DNA from 3 places in the Labrenzia sp. R5_0 genome. Region 1 is predicted to be linked to each of the others. Evidence: predicted binding sites of a transcription regulator. Region 1 holds the regulator's gene; each other region holds the start of a gene.
What was found. The regulator PhoB, encoded in region 1, activates phosphate uptake and scavenging genes when phosphate is short. The targets are predictions, from matches to a motif close to TGTCATNNANCTGTCAT.

Region 2: J7447_RS04740 (DapH/DapD/GlmU-related protein) is a predicted target of PhoB. The motif match lies at 1,392-1,408, and genes of this name have one in related genera.
Region 3: J7447_RS21935 (DUF2794 domain-containing protein) is a predicted target of PhoB. The motif match lies at 1,027-1,043, and genes of this name have one in related genera.

The regions. Positions count from the first base shown of each region.
Region 1 is NZ_JAGHRK010000001.1:246,990-249,190, forward strand. It holds gene pstB (phosphate ABC transporter ATP-binding protein PstB) at 1-177, shown strand, start outside; gene phoU (phosphate signaling complex protein PhoU) at 209-904, shown strand; gene phoB (phosphate regulon transcriptional regulator PhoB) at 985-1,686, shown strand; gene J7447_RS01160 (GcrA family cell cycle regulator) at 2,013-2,201, opposite strand, start outside.
Region 2 is NZ_JAGHRK010000001.1:1,022,815-1,025,015, forward strand. It holds gene J7447_RS04730 (HD domain-containing protein) at 1-52, opposite strand, end outside; gene J7447_RS04735 (helix-turn-helix transcriptional regulator) at 42-611, opposite strand; gene J7447_RS04740 (DapH/DapD/GlmU-related protein) at 700-1,326, opposite strand; gene phnC (phosphonate ABC transporter ATP-binding protein) at 1,726-2,201, shown strand, end outside.
Region 3 is NZ_JAGHRK010000004.1:430,557-432,757, forward strand. It holds gene J7447_RS21930 (PLP-dependent aminotransferase family protein) at 1-647, shown strand, start outside; gene J7447_RS21935 (DUF2794 domain-containing protein) at 1,112-1,501, shown strand; gene J7447_RS21940 (Bax inhibitor-1/YccA family protein) at 1,817-2,201, opposite strand, start outside.

The DNA.
Region 1 (2,201 bases):
CGGGAAAACTTCACCATCGTGATCGTGACCCACTCGATGCAGCAGGCTGCCCGTGTGTCTCAGCGTACCGCGTTCTTTCACCTGGGTGTTTTGGTGGAGGAAGGTCTGACGGAGGACATCTTTACCAATCCGAAGGACAAGCGTACGCAGGACTATATTACGGGCCGCTTCGGCTAAGCATTTTTTAGGTTTCTGAAGGGGACACAGGATGTCTGAACATACAGTCTCGGCTTACGATGACGAACTGACGGCCATGGCCGGCAAGGTTGCCGAAATGGGTGGTATTGCCGAAAAGGCTTTCGCCGATGCGGTGTCCGCGCTGGTGTCGCAGGATCTGGAGCTTGCCAAGGCGACGATCAAGGGCGATGTCCGTCTGGACAGCCTTTACAACGAACTTGAAGTGAAGCTGATCGAGCTGATCGTCCGCCGCCAGCCGATGGGGCAGGACCTGCGTGAAATCACTGCCGCAACGCGCATTGCCAATGACCTGGAGCGTGTTGGCGATCTTGCCAAGAACGTTGCCAAGCGCGTCATCGCCATCGACAGCGACTTGCAGTCCAAGAAGCTCGCGATCGGTGTGGAGCACATGACGGAACTCGCTCTTTCGCAGCTCAAGCAGGTGCTGGATGCCTACGCCCGAAAGGATGCGGAAGCCGCCCGCCGGGTTCAGGAAGCCGACGCCGAGGTCGACGCGATCTACACGTCGATCTTTCGCGAACTCCTGACCTACATGATGGAAGACCCGCGGGTCATTACCCAGTGCGTCCATCTCTTGTTCTGCGCAAAGAACATCGAGCGCATCGGCGATCACGCGACGAACATCGCCGAGAACGTCTACTACATGGTCACTGGCGAGCGTTTGCCGGAAGACCGGGCAAAGGTCGACGAAACAGGCGCGGTCTGACCCGCCGGTAATCGTCGGATTTGCTGAAGATCTTAACGGCCGGCGCTTCGGCGCCGGTTGCGGTAATTGGAGCGAGATGTATGCCGAAGGTGCTCATCGTTGAAGACGAAGAACCGCTCAGCCTTCTATTGAGATACAATTTGGAAGCGGAAGGGTACTCGGTCGAGTCCTGTGTCCGGGGTGACGAGGCGGAAATCCGCCTGCGGGAAAGCCTGCCGGATCTGTTGCTGCTCGACTGGATGCTGCCGGGCCTGTCCGGAATTGAACTGTGCCGCCGCCTGCGGGCGCGCGAGGACACCGAGCGCCTGCCGGTCATCATGCTGACGGCACGCGGTGAGGAAGCAGAGCGCATCCGCGGCCTGGCGACCGGTGCCGACGACTACGTGGTCAAGCCCTTCTCGGTACCGGAATTGATGGCCCGCGTGCGCGCCATCCTGCGCCGGGCAAGCCCGGAAGTGGTGTCCAGCATGTTGCGGTCCGGCGATATCGAACTGGATCGCGAAACGCACCGCGTTCGCCGCAACACCAAGGAAATACACCTGGGGCCGACGGAATTCCGCCTGCTGGAATTCCTGATGACATCGCCTGGCCGTGTCTTCTCCCGCGAACAACTGTTGGATGGGGTCTGGGGTCACGATGTCTACGTGGACGAACGCACTGTCGATGTTCACGTCGGTCGCTTGCGCAAGGCTCTGAACAAGGGCAAGGCGAAGGATCCTATCCGTACCGTCCGTGGTGCCGGATACGCCTTCAATGACCAGTTCACCTCTGCCACTGCCTGAGGGCAACTTGCAGAATGGAATTAAGGAGCCCGCTTTCAAGCGGGCTTTTTGTTTCTCAGCGGTTATGTGCCTTTCGCGGAGCAAGGTTCTCTTCTGCGACCACCCCATCAGTTGTGTCGGTGTCGGGGCTGATCCTGCGGTCCCTGTCGTGGCGGAGCGGTCAAACAAGGTTTGATTTGATGGGGCGGAAACGGCATGGAGCGGTGCCAAGAACAAGCCGTGGGAGGTCACTGTTCGGGGTCGGGCATCTGGTCAATGGAAGGCCCAAACAAAAAAAGCCCGCCAAATCGGCGGGCTTTCTCATGAATTGGTTAGGTGCGAGGCTATCAGCCTGCCTGAGCCATCGTCTTGCGATCGCGGCGGCGGTCGGCGACCGGCTGATACGCGATCTTGCAGTGATGAGCGCAGTAGGGGACGCCGGCATCGGATTGGCGGCCGCAGAAGTAGAAGTCGTCGGTCGCCGGGTCGCCAATCGGCCATTTGCAGGTCCGCTCGGTCAGCGTCAGGATGGTAGC
Region 2 (2,201 bases), 780 kb from region 1:
GATTATTGCGGGCCACCGCGCCAGACGAGTTACCGCATAATTTATGCAGCATCCTGTTCTTCACGGACCAGCCGCGCAAACCGTCCGTCTGACAGCGGCAGGCGCGAAATCCGGATGATGCTCTCCGGGATGGTCATTTCCGGGAAATCGACGTGTTCCGTTCGGTAGACAATGTCAGGAGCATCCGGCTCGAACCAGCCATAGTCTGTCAGTCTGTGCTCTGTTGCCCGGATGCCTTCGGACGCAAAACGCCACAGGGGCCGGTTCAGAAACTCGTTCACCGGTGCGCGCCATTCGCAGGCACGCGGTACGGACATGGCCAGCAGCCTGTGTGTGAGGTCGCAGACCAGATGCACGGGAATCGCGGACCGGGAGACAAGATCAAGCAGGGCCTTGTCGGCGGCGCTCTCCGGACGTGCCCTCAGCAGACGGGTGATCTTCGCCCTGTTGCTGTCGTCCGGCTGCAACTTGCCACTCTCCCAGCGCGATATCCTCGTCTGCGAGACGCCGAGTTCATACGCCAGAGCTTCCTGCTTGACCCGGTTCAGTACGCGCCAGCGCCGCAGCGACGGTCCAAGACTGCTTTCAAGAACGGCGGTTTCTGTTTGCATGGTGCAAGTGTAACGCGTCCCGGGAATTTTTTGCAGCGGGAAAAGAAGGCACGGCTCACCTGAGCAGGTGTCCGCGCCACCTGCAGGATCAGCGATACTTCTCGATGAACGCGTCGATCGACAACTTGCGAAAATCGGGCAGCCGCTGCTTCAGCTCTTCATGGGACCAGTCCCACCAGGAGATATCGATCAGCGCCTGTTCCTGCTGTTCGGTAAAACGCCGTTTGATTTCCCTGGCGGCCACACCGCCAACAACGGTGTAGGGGGCGACATCCTTGGAAACGACTGCCCCGGCTGCAACAATAGCTCCGGTGCCGATCGAGACGCCGGCAAGCACCGTGACATTGTGGCCGATCCACACATCATGGCCAATGGTGACCCAGTCGTCCTTGCGCCACTGGAAGAAATCCGCGTCGTCTTCGCCAAGGTCATAGGCAGCAGCGCGGTAGGTGAAGTGATGCTGGGAGGCGCGCCAGGTTGCGTGGTTTCCCGGATTGATGCGGACGCGGCGGGCGATGGAACAGAACTTGCCGATGGTCGACCAGACGACATCACCTTCCTGCACGATATAGGAATAGTCCCCCATGCTGCTTTCGCGCATTTCCGTGCGTGCGCCAACCTCGGTCCAGATGCCGAGATCACAATTCAGCACCCTGGCCTCCGGGTGAATGTTCGGGGCTTCGGTCAGGGAAGGCTTCTGGGTCGGGGCGGACATGGATGCTCCATATAGCGTTGGAAGGAGTGCGGAAACGGTTTGTAGCCGTGTTGCTGGCGCCGGTCGTGACGCTTTGATGACACTGGCGTGACTCCCGTTACTTTTTTTGCATGCATCCACAGCGGTGAAAACGGCATTTGGCGGGTAGAAGCCTTGTATTTGAGCACTGATTTCCGAGTAAATTTCAGCCAGGCATGTGTGACGCCAAGGGGGCTCGGAAAGCGCTGAGAGCGCTGCGGAATTCCCGACGGAGATGGTTGTTCTGCCGATGCTTCAGGCAGGGATGTCATTGATTTGTCATAAAATTTTGGGCTCCCCGACAAAGGAATGTCATTTTTCTGTAATGGTCCGGTGGCTCTTGTCGCGCAGCACGACGAACACAACGGACAGGGCTGGCGCGTGATTCAATTTCAGGAAGTCACCAAGACCTTCGGGTCTCGGACCGCGGTCAACAAAGTAAGTTTTAATATCGAAAAACCGCAGATGGTCGGGATCATCGGTCGCTCCGGTGCCGGCAAGTCAACCTTGCTGCGCATGATCAACCGGCTGACCCCCGCCAGCGCCGGACAGATCCTGTTCGATGGCCGGGACATTCTCAGCCTGAAAGGCGGCATGATGCGCCGCTGGCAGCGCGACTGCGCCATGGTGTTCCAGCAGTTCAACCTGGTGCCGCGCCTGGATGTTGTCACCAACGTCATGTTGGGGCGCCTCAACGGTCACGGCACCTTGAAGAGCCTCTTCAACATCTTCAGCCAGGAAGACGTCAATTCCGCGCTTGGTGCGCTCGACAGACTGGGCATTGCCCAGGAAGCCACCAAGCGGGCCGAGGAGTTGTCCGGAGGTCAGCAGCAGCGTGTTGCGATTGCCCGCGCTCT
Region 3 (2,201 bases), on a different contig from region 1:
CCCATGGCCACAATCCGACCGGCGGTTCCCTGTCACCTTCGCGGTCATTCGGGTTGATGCAGCTTGCCGAGCGCTGGGGGTTTCTCCTCGTTGAAAACGATGCGCTTGCCGACATTCTTCCGGCCACGCTGCCAAGGCTGGCAGCGCTGGACCAGCTGGAGCGGGTGCTTTATCTCGGCACCTTTTCCAAGACGCTGTCGGCCAGTCTCAGATGCGGTTACGTGGCTGGAAATCCGGACATCATCCGCCAACTTGCCGATATCAAGATGCTGACGGTGGTCAATTCATCCGACCACGTCGAACGCTTTGTGTTCAATCTGATGCAGGCCGGCCATTATCTGAGACATCTGCGGCGTCTCAGGAGCCGGGTGGAAGACGCCTACAAGGCATCCTTCGGGACGCTGGAGGCGATCGGGTTGTCTGTGCGTGAGTGCTCCATACCCGGGTTCTATCTCTGGGTGGAGTTTCCCGATGATGTGGATGAAAGGGAACTGTGCGCCGCTGCCAGCAAGCAAAGCATCTTCATTGCGCCGGGCGCCGTCTTTTATCCGAACCGCGAGACCCGGCAGAAGCCGGCAATGCGGGTCAATGTCGCCTATGGAACCGATGCGCGGTTCCTGTCGTTCCTCAGGGATTTTCTGAAGTAGTTTGAAAGCAGAAGAACAGGCAGGTCCACAAATGAAAAGGGCCGGCATAATGCCGGCCCTTCAGTTGCCCTGATGTTTGACTCACTAAATCTGGTTGGCCAGTAAAAACCCCGGGGGGCTGGGGGGCTAATGCATTCCGCGGCTTCTACGGGCCATACCCATCAGGGTATGATCCTAATATGGGTGTCTAAAATGGCTGGCCAAGGGCTGGAATGCGGCAAAATCAAGGAAATTTATGCATTCTTTCTTGGCAAAGTGCCGTTGCGTTCGTTTTTGCACTTCTTCCCGTAAAACTTATTGGCAAAATTACTCTGGTTTCGGACCTCTGTCTGTCAATATGACGTTGCGGGCTTGCCAGAATGGCTAAAGAAGACGCATCATGACAGCCAGGTGACAGGCGTCTCCCGACGATTCTCTTGTCGGTTACCTGTCAGCAGCGAAACCGCGAACGGAATGGAGGCGGAATGAGCGAAGCCGACGACAGCGCGTTTCAGCGTGGTGCGGGTGCAAGCCCGTCGCCACAACATCAACCGGCTCCCCCTCCCAAACCCATTGTTGCATTCAACAGGCGCGAACTCGATGTCATTCTGAGGCTCTACGGGCGCATGGTCGCCGACGGCGAGTGGCGAGACTATGCCATCGACCTCCTGAAGGACCGGGCAATCTTCTCCGTGTTTCGCAGATCTTCCGAAATGCCGCTTTACAGGATCGAGAAGGACCCGAAGCTGGCCCGCCGCCAGGGCGCTTATTCGGTCGTGGCGACCGGGGGCATGATCCTGAAGCGTGGCCACGATCTGGCGCAGGTGCTGAGGGTTCTGGAGAAGAAAAAACATCTTCGGGTGGTCGACGCCTGACCAGGCATTCGGTCAGTTAGCTGATGACCGGGTGAGGTTCATTTCCCCTGCGTTGATCCGGTCACAGGCATTTCCTTGATAGTCGCATCAATGACCGGCTGATGCTGGTCGGTTACCCGCTGGCCGCGGACCAGACGATTGGTTCGGCCAAGCCTGGCAGCGCAGTGTTCTGCCGCTTCATTCCATTGATTTGCGCAAGGCTTGCGTTGACGCCCATTGGCGCAAGTGTCGGCGTGCGATGTGTCGGACAGTCGTTCGGCCACAAAAAAGCCCGGCACAAGGCCGGGCTTTTCCGTTTGTTCAGTTTGGCTGCGCTTAGTCGCGGTTGCCGAACAGCTGCAGCAGCATGATGAACAGGTTGATGAAGTCGAGGTACAGACGCAGCGCGCCCATGACGGACTTCTTCGTAGCGACTTCACCGCTGTCGCCTTCGTAGTACATTTCCTTGATCTGCTGGGTGTCGTAGGCGGTCAGGCCGGCGAACACCAGAACACCGATCACGGAGATGGCGAACTGCAGGGCGGAAGATGCCATGAAGATGTTGACCAGCGACGCGATCACGATACCGATCAGGCCGATGAACAGGAACGAGCCCCAGCCGGAGAGGTCCTTCTTCGTGGTGTAGCCGAACAGGCTCAGCGCACCGAAGGTACCGGCGGTGATGAAGAAGACCTGAGCGATCGAGCCCGGGGTGTAGACC